DNA from 2 places in the Anaerotruncus rubiinfantis genome. Region 1 is predicted to be linked to the other one. Evidence: riboswitches for the same ligand, from Rfam matches in the RefSeq annotation. Region 1 holds a riboswitch; the other holds the start of a gene.
The links. A riboswitch is a leader RNA that binds a small molecule or an ion and turns the genes downstream of it on or off. The one in region 1 is predicted to bind thiamine pyrophosphate.
Positions count from the first base shown of each region.

Region 1 (6,881 bases):
AACACGGTGCCCGCGGAAAAAGCTTTTCTGGAGGCGACGACCCTCTCCCGGCAGGAGAAGGACAAAATCCTCTATCAGAATGCCCGCGCGCTCCTGCATCTTCCCGGCTGAAGCCGCAACATTACATAAGCTGCCGCCGGACCGGTGCCGGCGGCCTTTTTATGGATTGGCAAAAAGTTTACATGATTCGATTGTAATATGCGCATAATTTTACTATAATAAATAGGCATGTAATGATTTCCAAATCCGGAGGGCTTATGGAACAACTGATGCAGCAGATTTTCGACTTTTTTTCTGTGGCAGGCCGCGAAACCGCCCTGTTTATCGTTTCAATGATCCCGCTCATCGAGCTGCGCGGTTCCATCCCGCTCGGCGCCGCCATGGGGATGGATTGGCATCTGGTCTTTCTCATTTCGATCGCGGGAAACCTATTGCCCGTCCCGTTCATCGTCTGGTTCGGCAGGCCGCTTTTCAAGTGGCTCAAATCGACAAAATTGCTTTCCGGCGTCACCAATTGGTATGAGCAAAAACTCCTGCAAAAAGCGGACAAGGTCACCCGCTACGAAGCGATCGGGCTCTGTCTGTTTGTGGGCGTGCCGCTGCCCGGCACCGGGGCCTGGTCAGGCGCGGCGATTGCGGCCCTGCTCGGTATGCGGATGAAGCCCGCCATCCTTTCGATCGCGGCGGGCGTGCTGATCGCCGGGGTGATCATGACAGTGGCCTCCTATGGCCTTTTGCAGTTCATCAGCCTGTTCTAACATCAAAACGGAGGTGCCGGTGTATTGGATAAGTATAAAAAGCTGATCTCCAACACCTTTATATTCGCGGTCGGCACCTTCAGCTCCAAGGTGCTCGTTTTTCTGTTGATGCCGCTGTATACCCGGGTGCTTACGCCCGAGGATTACGGCGTGGTCAACCTCATTGTAGACACTGCCAACCTCATCATCCCGCTCGTTTCGGTTGGCATCTCCACCGCCATCATCCGGTTCGGCCTGGACCGCGCGGTGGACAAGCGGGACGTCTTTTCAGGCGGGATCATCGTGCTCGGCGTTGGATACCTGATCTTCTTCCTGCTTGGGCCGTTCATCGGGAAATTGCCCAACATGCAGGAGCACACCCATCTCATCTACCTCTATGTGCTCACCTCCTGTCTGCGCTCGCTCTGTTCGCAGTTCGTGCGCGCGAAGGAATATGTCCGGCTCTATGCGTTCGACGGGGTGCTCAGCACGATCATGGTCATCGTGTTCAACGTCCTGCTGCTGGTTGTCTTTAAGCTCGGAATCACCGGCTATGTGCTGGCGACCATCCTGTCCGACCTGTTGTCGGCAGTCTTTCTGTTCACAGCCGCCCGCCTGCACCATTATATCCGTTTCAAGGGCATTGACTGGCTGGTGCTGCGTTCGATGCTTCGTTACTGCATCCCGCTCATTCCGAACACCATCTCCTGGTGGATCACCAACGTTTCCGGCCGGTATATCGTGGTCTATTTCCTCGGCAAGGCGGCGAACGGGCTTTATGCCGCCGCCTACAAGGTCCCGACCATGATCAATCTTGTCTCCGGCATCTTCACCGACGCCTGGCAGCTATCCGCCTTCACCGAAAGCGGGCCCGGCCGCGACCGGTTCTTTTCAAACGTCTGCGCAGCCTACCAGGCGATCATCTTTTCCGCCGCGTCGGGGCTCATCCTGTTCGCAAAATTCATTATGACCCTGCTGGTGGCGAAAAACTATTATGAAGCGTGGCGTTTTATCCCATTTCTGGTGCTGGCGACTTCATTCTCCTGTTTTGTCACTTTCCTGGGAAGCATCTACATGGTGGAGAAGAAAAGCAACGCCACCATGGTCACAACCATGATCGGCGCGGCGGTCAATGTGGCGCTCTGCTTTCTGCTGATCCCGCATTTCGGGGTCAATGGGGCCGGATTTGCCTGTTTTTTCAGTTATTTTGTGGTGTTCATTGTGCGCGCGGTCGATACGCACAAATATGTGAAAATTCGCTGGAATCTGCCGAAGGTCGCGCTCAATCTGGCCGCGCTGCTCATCCAGTCCTGGGTGCTGCTCACCGTCACCGAAAACTGGGTCTTGCCGGAGGTGCTGCTCTGCCTGTTTGTCCTGCTGATTAACTTTAAGCAGATCCTTATCAACATCCAGAAGATCCTGGCCAAACGCCGGTAAAACAAACGCCGCCCGCGTCGGAAAACCGATGCGGGCGGTGTTTATTTTTCTTCAATTCCAAGCAGATATAAAACTGTTACATGCAAAGCTTTCGCAAAGCAGACGACCTCATAGTCGGTCACAATACGGTTGTTCTTTTCAATTTTGCTGATCATCTGCTGATCCATGTTCACATTCAGCGACTGCATACGGGCGGCCAGCTCTTCCTGAGAGATTTTTCCCGCGGTGCGCGTTTCTTTTATTCTCCGGTGGACAATATTTTTGTCCCCATAATACTGTACTTTATTCATCGGCTCAGTCCTTGTCCACTCCGAGCAAATATGTTACGGTCACGTTAAGCGCTTTTGCGAGGATTACCACCTCGTAATCCTGCACAAGCCGTTGCTGCCCTTCCAGGCGAGAGAGGCTTGTCCCACTGATATCCATTCCCATTGTCTGCAACCACGCAAGCAGCTCTTTCTGCTTGATATCTCTCTGCTTTCGGATGGCAACCACCCGTTTACCCACAATATTTTTATCTCCAAGTGGATTTTTACGCGGCTTCATTCGCATCCCTCATAAAATTTGATACTCAAATTTTATGCAGAAACACAGTAGAAATAATGCGAATATCGGAGTAAAATAAATTTACTCCGATATTCGCATATTTTATTGATAATTGTGCAGAAATTCCCGGATTTCCGGGTAACCTGTGAAAGACAGCGGTTCATCTGTCAAATAGGAAAGCGCATACTCCCATTCCGCCAGGCCGTACCGTTGCAGATCGCTGTGGTACAGCTGCTCCAATACCCTTTTTCGGAACGGTTCCCGCTTCAGGTTGGAAAGAAAATCCGCGTTTTCCCGTTGGATCATCTCCAGCAGTTCACTTCGCATTTCTCATCCCCCTATGGGAAATGTTGGAATCTTTAACAGACGCTGTTTTTCAGCGCCCGTCTTTTTATGATATGCCGGACGTATAAGCGCGGTTTCCCAGCTGCATACTAATTTTGGTTTAGGCTAATCCTATTTTAGTTTTTTGCCCCTGTAAGAATTCCATACATTACCATAAAATAGAGGTAGAACCCTATCAAGCCTTCAGGAGATGGACCCATGGAGAATATGTCGAAGATCATTGGCAGCAACATTCGCAAGTACCGCACGCTCAAAAAGATGACGCGGGAACAGCTCGCAGAAGCCGTCGATCTGGACAGCGCCTATCTTGGGCAGTGCGAACGCGGGGAACGACAACTGGGTTTGACGAAAACAATTCAAATCATCGAATTTTTTGGGGTAACAGCCAACGACATCATTGCTGTCAGTAACAAAAAAAGCCGAATACAAAAAAAAGAGTATCTTTCTGAGATCGATGAGCTGCTGCAGGACTGCACAGATAACCAGGCGCTTGCCATCCTGCGGATCATCCAGAATGCACTCCCGTTCCTGAAAGAATAAAAAAATAGCCGCAAAAGCGGCTATTTTTATTTCATGCGCCAGACAAAGGCCGATACGCAAAAAAACAGCGGGCAGAAATATCTGCCCGCTGTTTTTACTTTGGGGCTCAGGCGGCTGAAGCGCCGGCCAGTTTTTGCAGATTTACATAGCGGACGATTACGCATACCGCAATCACTGTCACCACCATCTCCCCGACCATGATCATCCCATTATAACTCAGCGAATAAAGCCACACCGGCATGCCCTCCGGCGCGTATTCAGTCCAAATGAGAATCCCCGACAGGAAACTGCAAAAAAAGCGCATCCCAATGACCGCAATCGTTGCAGCGGCCGCCCCCGCCTGCTTATTTGAAAAACGGCGGGCAATCGCACCGGCAAGCCCCAAAACCCCGAACGCGATCACATAGTCGAGCAGGACCACTGCGAGGTAATTCCAGAAATTCTGAACCGGCGGCGGATAAAAACCCTCCACCATCTGCACCAGCGAATAGGCAAACGAGGTAAACAGGGCCCATTTGGTGTCGTACATCAGCGATATAATGATAATTGGCGCCATGCTGGCGATTGTGACCGATCCGCCGAACGGCATATGGAACAGCTTGAACATCGACAGGATCAGCGCCAGAGCGATCATCAACGCGCTGTGGGTGAGTTTGCGTACGGTTGTGTTCATGGATTTTCGACTCCTTTTTTTGTTTTTCTAAACAAAAAACGCCACAGATAATCCCTGCGGCGTAAAAGAGTTCTCTATCTTCCTACGCTGGCATTACCCAGATCAGGTCGCGGGTTACGCACAGGTCCATGTGCGCTCTCAGCCGGCATCCGCCAGCACCCCAATTATGGCGTTTTTCTGTTTCTGCGTCCTATTATAAGCGATTGGCGGGTATTTGTAAAGAGGTTGTATTGGTTCTTTGGGACACCCCTAACCCCTCATTGCCAAAACCAAAAAGGCAGGGCGGACTTTCGTCCGCCCTGCCCTGAAGCAGTCAGAAAGAACTTATTTGGAAGCCTTCTTGACAGCGATGGCGCCAGCGCCGGCGAGGGAAGCGATCGCGGCCATAACAGCCATGTTGATCATGTCGCTCGCACCGGTGCCCGGGTTGTTCTTGTCGGAGTTGGAGGAGCCGTTGTTCTGGCCCTCATCGTCCTTGTCGCTGGTGTCCGCTTCGGTCACAACAGTGCCGTCTTTGATCAGCTTGTTGGTGACAACGAAGGTGTCCAGCTTGTTGGTGCGGAAGGACAGGGTGCTCTCATCGCCGTCAAAGGTGGCGTTGAGTTTATAGAGCTTGCCATCCGCATAGCGGTAGGTGTACATCTTGTCGAAATCATCGACGATGTCCTCAACATCCAGCACGACACGGCCGGTTGCGGAGAAGCTCGGACGGCCCGGGAAGTTATAGAACTTGAAGTCCTGGTCGTCGAACTTGGAGAGGATCTCCTTGACGCCCGTGTTGTTCGAGAGCATGTTCTTGGTGGACTCATCGGTCACATTGACGGTGAATTCCCAATCGCTGCCCGCGAGGGTGACGTTCTTGTAGTTGTTGATCTTGGCGATCTTGTTGAACTGGGAAGCGGTGATGACCGGGCGGGAGTTGTCGATCTCGACGACGTCGCCTTCGTCCAGGCCGGTGACATAATCGTGCTCAGCCTCGTCATAACCGTACTGGAACTTCACTTCCTGGGAGAAGACGGACAGGTTGTTCGCCTTGCGGACCAGCTTGACGTTGTATTTGACGTCAACCGGCTTGGTCGGGGTCGCGTCTTTCGCCTCAACATAGAGGTAGTAAACGCCTTTGTAGTCATCGATCTCAAAGGTCTTCATGCCTTTGGTGGAAACCTTGGAGTAGCTGAACTTGTAGGTCTTGAGCAGCTCGTCGGAAACCGGGACGGTCTTGTCGCCGATCTTGACGGTTACCGGGAATTTGTACTCGGTGCCGGGCTCCAGGATATCGTCCAGGGTCGCACCGGTGTCCTCGTCAGCGCCGAAGTAGAGCACGGAAGGCTCGGCGTTCGGATCAGCCTCCTCTTCGGAAGAGCTGCCTTCGGAAGAAGTGGGCTCGGAAGAGCTTTCCTGGGAAGAGCTGGACTCTTCGGAAGAAGACTCGGAAGAGGACTCTTCGCTCGAGGAGCTGGAGGATTCTTCGGAAGAAGAATCTTCGAGGGTAACGATGGAGTTGGTTTCGTTTTCGATGGAATTTACGTCATCAGCCAGAGCAGTCACGCCGACAGACATGGCGGCGGAAGCGGCGAGCAGTAATGCAAGCACTTTTTTCATGTGGTGTTTCCTCCTGAAAAATAAGTTTTGGTTCGGCGGCCTTACGAGCGGCACGCTTGGAACGAGTCTCAGTATACGGGAGAGTCAACAGATTTTCAAGAGGTTTTTGTTACCAAATTGTAATAATTGTCGTATAATATACACAATAAACTTTTATTTAGTAAATCAAAATGTGTCAAATATGATAATTCCCAGATATCCACTCTCCTTTTGTCCAACTTCCGCTAATTTTCCTGTCAGCTTTGTGTTCCCTTCCCCTTTTCTTCCCATTTCGTTTTCTCTCCTCCAGAAAAAGGAAACGCCCGCCGCGTAAAACGCGGCGGGCGGACTTGCATGAATCTTCTTTATTTGCGCGTGCGCGTGAAAGCATACACGCCCATCGAAAGCGCCAAAGCGGCAAGCGCAGCGCCGACAAAGTCGCTTGCGCCGGTCGACGGCGGCGGATTCTGCGGTTTCGGCGGCGGCGGAGCCATATCGGACGGTGTCTGTTGCTCTGGCGGCAGATTTTCCGGGTCCTGCGGCTCGCCTTCATAATCTTCCCACAAATCGAGTTCAACGTCCGAAATAACATAGGTTCCGAGCGTGCGGGTGCGCGTCTGCCAGCCGTCGATACCCGCGTCGGTTTCATCCTCGTGCACATAGGTGAACCGATCGGTCACATCCTCAAGATAGCCGTCCTTGTCCACCAGATAGATGAAGCAGTCGCGCGGATTCACATCGTAGCGGTAGTCATAATCGTAATAGTCGCTGTAAGGATTATAAAGGGTCAGTTTCGCGCGGGAGGTGCTGTCAATCGCCGGATTGCCGACAAAATCCCGGAAGTAAAGATCCGCGTCGGCCGGATCGCCGTAATCCTCATAGATGCTGCGGATGTTCTTTGTGGAGAGCTTCGCATAGAACTTGTCCGCGTCGCTGTCCGCTTCAAACTCCAGGCAGGCGATGTCTTCGTCATAGCCCCACGCGATCAGATTGTCCTCATTGGAGGTCGGGTTAAAGACAAC
Region 1 is NZ_FKLA01000008.1:290,206-297,086, reverse strand. It holds gene BN4275_RS03785 (amidohydrolase family protein) at 1-111, shown strand, start outside; gene BN4275_RS03780 (COG2426 family protein) at 258-758, shown strand; gene BN4275_RS03775 (oligosaccharide flippase family protein) at 783-2,174, shown strand; gene BN4275_RS03770 (helix-turn-helix domain-containing protein) at 2,216-2,464, opposite strand; gene BN4275_RS03765 (helix-turn-helix domain-containing protein) at 2,469-2,720, opposite strand; gene BN4275_RS03760 (hypothetical protein) at 2,823-3,047, opposite strand; gene BN4275_RS03755 (helix-turn-helix domain-containing protein) at 3,264-3,605, shown strand; gene thiT (energy-coupled thiamine transporter ThiT) at 3,712-4,278, opposite strand; TPP riboswitch at 4,341-4,451, opposite strand; gene BN4275_RS03745 (hypothetical protein) at 4,603-5,880, opposite strand; gene BN4275_RS03740 (hypothetical protein) at 6,225-6,881, opposite strand, start outside.

Region 2 (6,881 bases), on a different contig from region 1:
GTCCACGCCGAGCAGATAGCGGCACCAGCCGGCCAGTGCCAGCGGAATGCAGACGAGATCCTGCACATCGAGATCCGGACGCGAGAGATAGGATTTGATCGTTTCGCCAAAGCGGATCGGCAGCTTTTGGCTCGTGTCGGTAGCGATACGCTGCGGCGCATCCGGGATGAACGGATTGGGCAGGCGCTGATCGATGACCTCGTGGATGAAGTCCATCGGGCTCAGGATTTTCGGGTCCACCACGACCGGCATGCCTTCATCGTAGCCGATGCGTTCAACCAGCTTTTTGAGGTCGGCGTCCTGCATCTCAGCCGCAATGCTCGTGTAGCCGAGCAGACAGCCGTAAACCGCCAGCGCGGTGTGCAGCGGGTTGAGGCAGGTGGTGACCTTCATGCGCTCGGTGTTGTTGACCGTGTCGCGGTCGGTGAAGTAGACGCCCGCTTCCTCAAGAGGCGGGCGGCCGTTCGGGAAGCGATCCTCCACAACAAGGTACTGCGGGACCTCGGCGTTGACAAACGGCGCGATAAAGGTATTCTTCGCGGTGACGACCGGCGCCATATCTTCAATGCCGGCCGCGGCGAGCTGTTTTTCCACGATTTCAGATGGGCGCGGGGTGATCTTGTCAATCATGCTCCACGGGAAGGATACCTTCGACGCGTCCTTGAGGTAGGCGACAAATCCCTCGTCCACAAAGCCGTTTTTCTGCCAGGCTTCGGCGACCGTGAGAACCGAATCCTGCAGCTTCTGGCCGTTGTGGCTGCAGTTATCCATGCTGCAAAGCGCGAAGGGATAGCCGCCCGCCTGATAGCGGCGCAGCATCAGCGCGGTTACAATGCTCATTGCATGGCGCGCATGGTCCGGGCCGTTTTTCATGTCCTCCTGCACGACCGGGAAGAAATTTCCCGCAAGGTCGGTTAGGGCATAGCCTTTTTCGGTGATGGTGAAGCTGGCCATCTGCAATTCCGGATTGGTGAAAAGCTCGTTGAGGCGCGCCATCTGTTTTTCATCCGCGCCGTCCGCTTTGATGCCTTCCGCGATGCTTGCGACGATCTCCTTGTCGGTGGAGCCGTCCGGCTTCAGGCTGACAAGCATGGTGAGGTTGTCATGCGGGGCATAGATCTGGTCAATGATCCCGAAATCAAAGGTATCTGCGGCAATCACGCCGCTCTTGGCCTTGCCGGAGTTCAGCAGCTCCTGCTGCAGGCGGGCGATGAACCCGCGGAAAATGTTGCCCGCGCCGAAGTGCACCCAGACAGGATGCTCCTTGGTGTGCGCACACATGGCGGCGTAATCGAATCCGGGCAGCTTGACGCCGGCGGCTTCCCACGCCTTGCGGTCCTGTAGGCTTTGTGCTGTCAGTTTTAACACCAGAATCCCTCTTTCCTGTTTTCTTTTCCGTACCGCCGCGCAGCTTTTTAAATGGGCGCCGCGGTTTATTGTCAGCAGTTTTCCAAAGTCCCAGAAGATAGTTTGCCCCGCGCCGCACAGCCATATAAGCGGGCGAAACGCGGGCAGATCTTTCCCACGCGGGATTTTACCGGAGGGAATCGATCCTATGCCTAAATTTTACCACTGGCATGCTAGCGTGTCAACAGAAGAAATGGCTAAATTTCCACTTTTCCCACCCGTTTTGCGGCAAATGGTGTTTTCACGAACATTGACAAACTTTTCCGCCTGTGTTAAAATCTGAACGAATTGAATAGCACGGGGAGCTTGTGACGCAGGCTGAGAGGAAGTCATCCAACTTCGACCCGCACACCTGATTTGGATAATGCCAACGTAGGGATCGTATGCAGAAATGAAAGTTTCAGCGGGACGCGCCGGTTGGCGCGTCCCGCTGTTTTTTATTCCATCAAGAAAGAAGTTGTCAAGTATGAACCAAAATGTCAAAAAACTCACCACCGCAGGCCTGCTGATTGCGTTGGGCGTCGTCTGTTCCGCCTTTTACATCCCGATCGGCGCCTCCAAATGCTTCCCGATCCAACACATGGTCAACGTCATCGCGGGTGTGCTGCTCGGGCCGGGCTACGCGGTCAGCATGGCTTTCGGCACCTCGCTCATCCGCAACCTCATGGGCACCGGCAGCCTGCTCGCCTTCCCGGGCAGCATGATCGGCGCGTTCTGCTGTGGCATGCTCTACAAACACACCCGCCGCCTGCCGCTGGCCTATCTCGGCGAAGTGGCTGGCACCGGAATCCTCGGCGGCCTCGCCTGCTATCCGGTCGCGACTCTGCTGATGGGCAAGGAGGCGGCGCTGTTCGCCTATGTGCTGCCGTTCCTGGTCAGCACGCTCGGCGGCGCGACCATCTCGGTGCTCGCGCTCGGCGCGTTGCAGAAGACCCATGTCTTCGGCGATGTCAAGGTTGCGCTCGGCAGCAAATAAGCTTTACAACAAACTGGAAAAACGATAGAATGGAGAAAGATTATGGATAACAAGACTTCCAGCCTTGGACAAGGCCTGCTCTGGTTCGGCGCGGCGGTGTCGATCGCGGAAATCCTCACCGGCGCGCTGCTCGCGCCGCTCGGCTTCTGGAGGGCGGTGTGGGCCATCCTCATTGGGCACCTGATCGGCTGTGCTGTGCTCTTCTTCACCGGCTTTATCGGCGCGAAGAGCGGCCTCTCCGCCATCGAATCCACCCGCATCTCGTTCGGAAAATACGGCTCCTTCTGGTTTTCGCTGCTGAATGTCGTCCAGCTGCTCGGCTGGACCGCCGTCATGATCATAAACGGCGCCAAGGCGCTGAACGTTGTCACCCCGAATATCCAGAATGAAGCCATTTGGTGCCTGGTGATCGGCGGGCTCATCTGCGTCTGGATCCTGGTCGGGCTCAAAAATCTCTCGAAGCTGAACGCCTTCGTCGTCTCCGCGCTTTTCCTCTTTACGCTGGTGCTCGGCTGGGTGGTCTTTCGAAATTTCTCGTTCGGCGCGCCGGGCGATCCAAACGCCATGCGTTTCGGCGCAGCGGTGGAACTCAGCGTCACCATGCCGCTCTCCTGGCTGCCGCTCATTTCCGATTACACCCGCAGCGCGAAGAACCCCAAAATGGGCACTGTCATGAGCGCGGCGGGGTATTTCCTGGGCAGCTGCCTGATGTATGTGATCGGGCTGGGCGCGGCGATCTACACCGGCACCGACGACATCGCGCAGATCCTGGTCGCGGCGGGGCTGGGCGCGGTCGCTCTTTTGATCGTCATCCTCTCGACCGTCACCACAACCTTTCTTGACGCGTGGTCGGGCGGCGTGAGCATCGTCAACCTCAACCACAAATGGAACGAAAAAGCCGCGGCGCTTGTCGTCTGCGCGGCGGGCACCCTGATGGCCATCTTCATCAACATCAACCAGTATGAAAACTTCCTCTATTTCATCGGCTCGGTCTTTGCCCCGCTCTTCGCCGTGCTGATCACCGATTATTTCATCCTCAGGAACACCAGGGTGGAAGAAGCGCAGCTTCTGAACGTCAAAAACATCCTCATCTGGGCGGTCGGCTTCGCCGGCTACCGTCTGCTGATGCGGATTGATTTCCCGCTCGGCACCTCCCTGCCGATCATGCTGTTTACCGGCCTTCTCTGTGTCGTAGTCCACAAGGTCACCTGCAAACACCCCGCGCCGCAGGGCGCAAACTGACAGGAGTGATCCCTATGTTTGAAAAAATCCTCTCGAACGTCGCGGCAAAAACGCCGCTCGTCCACTGCATCACCAACTACGTCACGGTCAACGACGTGGCGAACATCCTGCTCGCCTGCGGCGGCAGCCCGATCATGGCGGATGATGAAAACGAAGCGGAGGAGATCACCTCCATCTGCGATGCGCTCGCCCTCAACATCGGGACGCTCAACAGCCGCACCGTCCAGTCGATGTTAAAAGCCGGGCGCCGGGCGAACGCGCTCGGGCACCCGGTCGTGCTCGACCCGGTTGGCGCGGGCGCGTCGAAGCTGCGCACCGACACCACCGTCCAGTTGCTGCGGCAGGTAAAATTCACCGTTATCCGCGGCAATTCCTCCGAGATCAAAACGGTCGCCGCGGGCAGCGGCGAAACCCGCGGCGTCGACGCGAATGCCGCCGACGCCACCACCGATGAAAATCTGCCGTCGGTCATTTCTTACGCGAAAGCGCTCTCCGAAAAGACCGGCGCAATCATCGCAATCACCGGCGCGATCGACGTGGCAGCGGACGCGAAAGACGCTTACGTTATCCGAAACGGACATCCGATGATGTCCCGCATCACCGGCACAGGCTGCATGCTCACCGGCGTGATCGCCGCCTTTGTTGCCGCGAATCCGCAAAACCCGCTTGACGCGGCAGCCGCTGCCGTCTGCGCGATGGGGATCTGCGGGGAAACTGCTTATACCCGGATGCGCAAAGACGGCGGCGGTACCGCTTCCCTGCGCATGGGGCTCATCGACGCAATGAGCCGGCTCGATGCCAAAACCTTGAAGGAGGCCGCAAAGCTTGAACATTTCTAAAAAGGACATGCTCCTTTATGTCGTGACCGACCGTTCCTGGCTCGGGAAAAACGACCTGGCCGCGCAGGTGGAGGACACCCTGCGCGCGGGAGCGACTTTTGTGCAGCTGCGGGAAAAACAGCTCGATGACGCGGCTTTCCTGGCCGAAGCCCGCCGCATCAAGGCGGTCACCGACCGTTACGGGGTTCCGTTCGTCATCAACGACAATGTGCGTGTGGCGCTCGCCTGCGGCGCGGACGGCGTGCACGTCGGACAGGAGGACATGGAGGCCGGCGATGTGCGAAAACTGCTCGGCCCGGACAAGATCCTCGGCGTTTCCGCGCACACAATGGAGGAGGCCAGGCTTGCCGAGGCGCGCGGCGCGGACTATCTCGGCGTCGGGGCGGTTTTTTCCACCTCCACCAAGCTGGACGTGAATACCCTCCCGTTTGAAACGCTGCGGGAGATCTGCGGGGCTGTTTCGATCCCGGTGGTAGCCATCGGCGGCATCAGCCGGGACAATATCAGAAAGCTCAAGGGCTCCGGCATCGGCGGTGTGGCGGTGATTTCCGCGATCTTCGCCCAGCCGGATATCTATGCTGCGGCCAGGGAGCTTTACAATCTTTCGAAAGAGGTTACAACAGCATGATAAAAGGCGCGATCTTTGACCTGGACGGCACCCTGACCGACTCGATGTGGATCTGGGACACGGTGGCTATCGACTTTATGAAGCAGCATGGATTCCCGGTGCCTTCCGGCCTGCGGGAAGCTGTCAAGCCGCTCAGCTTTCTGCAGATGGTCGCCTATTATCAGCACGACCTTGGGATTCCCCTTTCCGCCGAGGAGATCATGAATGGCACCAACCAGCTTGTCGAGCACCGGTATTTTTATGAGGTTCCGCTCAAGGCGCACGCCGGAGAATTTCTCCAAAAGCTGCGCGAGGCGGGCGTTCGATGCGGCGTGGCGACCGCTTCGGAAAAATACATGGTCGAAGCCGCGCTCACGCGGCTCGGCATACGGGATTATTTCGAATTCGTCCTCACCTGCACCGAGCTCGGTTCGGGCAAGGATGAGCCTGTCATTTTTGAGGAGGCGCTGCGAAGGCTCGGCACCGCGAAGGATGAAACCGTGGTATTCGAGGATGCTGTCCATGCCATCCGCACCGCCAAGAAAGCGGGTTTTCGGGTGGTCGCGCTGTATGACGACTCCGCCGCCGAGGACGCGGAGGAGATCAAAGAAATCGCGGACCGGTATTGCCGCTCGTTCGCGGAATGTGAGGTAGAATCGTTATGAAAAAATGTCTGACCATCGCCGGCAGTGACTGCAGCGGCGGCGCGGGAATCCAGGCGGATCTCAAAACTTTTTCAGCACACGGCGTTTTTGGCATGAGCGCGATCGTTTCGGTCGTGGCGGAAAACACCGCCCGCGTGATCGATATCATGGACGTGACCCCGGACATGATCAGAAAACAGATCGACGCGGTCTTTGAGGACATTGTGCCGGACGCGGTCAAGGTGGGGATGCTCTCCCAGCCGGAATGCATGGCCGCTGTGGCGGAGAAGCTGCGGGAATATCATCCGGCCAATGTTGTCATTGACCCGGTCATGTACGCCAAAAACGGCTGCCCGCTGATGGACCCCGGTTCAATCGGCGCACTCATTGAAACGGTCATCCCGCTGGCCGATCTGCTCACCCCGAATATCCCTGAGGCGGAAAAAATTTCGGGCGTGGCGATCCATGACATTCACGATATGGAGGAGGCCGCGAAAAAAATCCACGCCATGGGCTGCAAAAATGTGCTGGTCAAGGGCGGGCATGCAATCGGAGACGCAGTGGACGTACTCTACGACGGCAAACAGTTCCACCGCTTTGCCACCGAACGGATCAATACCAAAAACACCCATGGCACCGGATGTACCTATTCCTCCGCGATCGCCTCGAACCTGGCGTTGGGACTCGCCATGCCTGAAGCGGTCAAAAAAGCGAAGGATTACGTCACCACCGCCATCCGGCATTCGCTTGCTATTGGCAACGGCTGCGGCCCAACCCATCATTTCTGGGATCTCTATCGGAATGGTCTTGCGGGAGACGTGGATCTGCTCGATTGACGGCTCCCGGCACGGCTTGCTTTTTGCGCGCTTCGCCGTCAGGCGAGCAGGCTGCCAAACGCGGCGTCCCGCGCTCCTTATCCCAAATCCACCGCCAAAGGCGGCGGGTCGTCGCAGACGACTCTTTTCCGGGGGGCACGGGGGCGGAAAGCCCCCGTGAGCAGCCGTCGCGCGTATGCGCGCTTCGCCGTCAGGCGAGCAGGCTGCCAAACACGGGACATATTTTCGCAATCTTGCGAAAATGCGCTGCGCGCAAAACGGACAAACCAATAAAAAACACGCGGCCCTGCGGGCCGCGCGTTTTCTTTTCTTCCGTTCTCACCCGACGGT
Region 2 is NZ_FKLA01000009.1:950,430-957,310, reverse strand. It holds gene BN4275_RS10180 (mannitol dehydrogenase family protein) at 1-1,368, opposite strand, end outside; TPP riboswitch at 1,696-1,803, shown strand; gene thiW (energy coupling factor transporter S component ThiW) at 1,874-2,383, shown strand; gene cytX (putative hydroxymethylpyrimidine transporter CytX) at 2,426-3,625, shown strand; gene thiM (hydroxyethylthiazole kinase) at 3,640-4,464, shown strand; gene thiE (thiamine phosphate synthase) at 4,451-5,092, shown strand; gene BN4275_RS10155 (HAD family hydrolase) at 5,089-5,736, shown strand; gene thiD (bifunctional hydroxymethylpyrimidine kinase/phosphomethylpyrimidine kinase) at 5,733-6,551, shown strand; gene BN4275_RS10145 (fumarylacetoacetate hydrolase family protein) at 6,870-6,881, opposite strand, start outside.
Region 2: it holds a riboswitch for thiamine pyrophosphate, as region 1 does, so the genes downstream of both, thiW (energy coupling factor transporter S component ThiW) here and thiT (energy-coupled thiamine transporter ThiT) in region 1, are expected to answer to the same signal.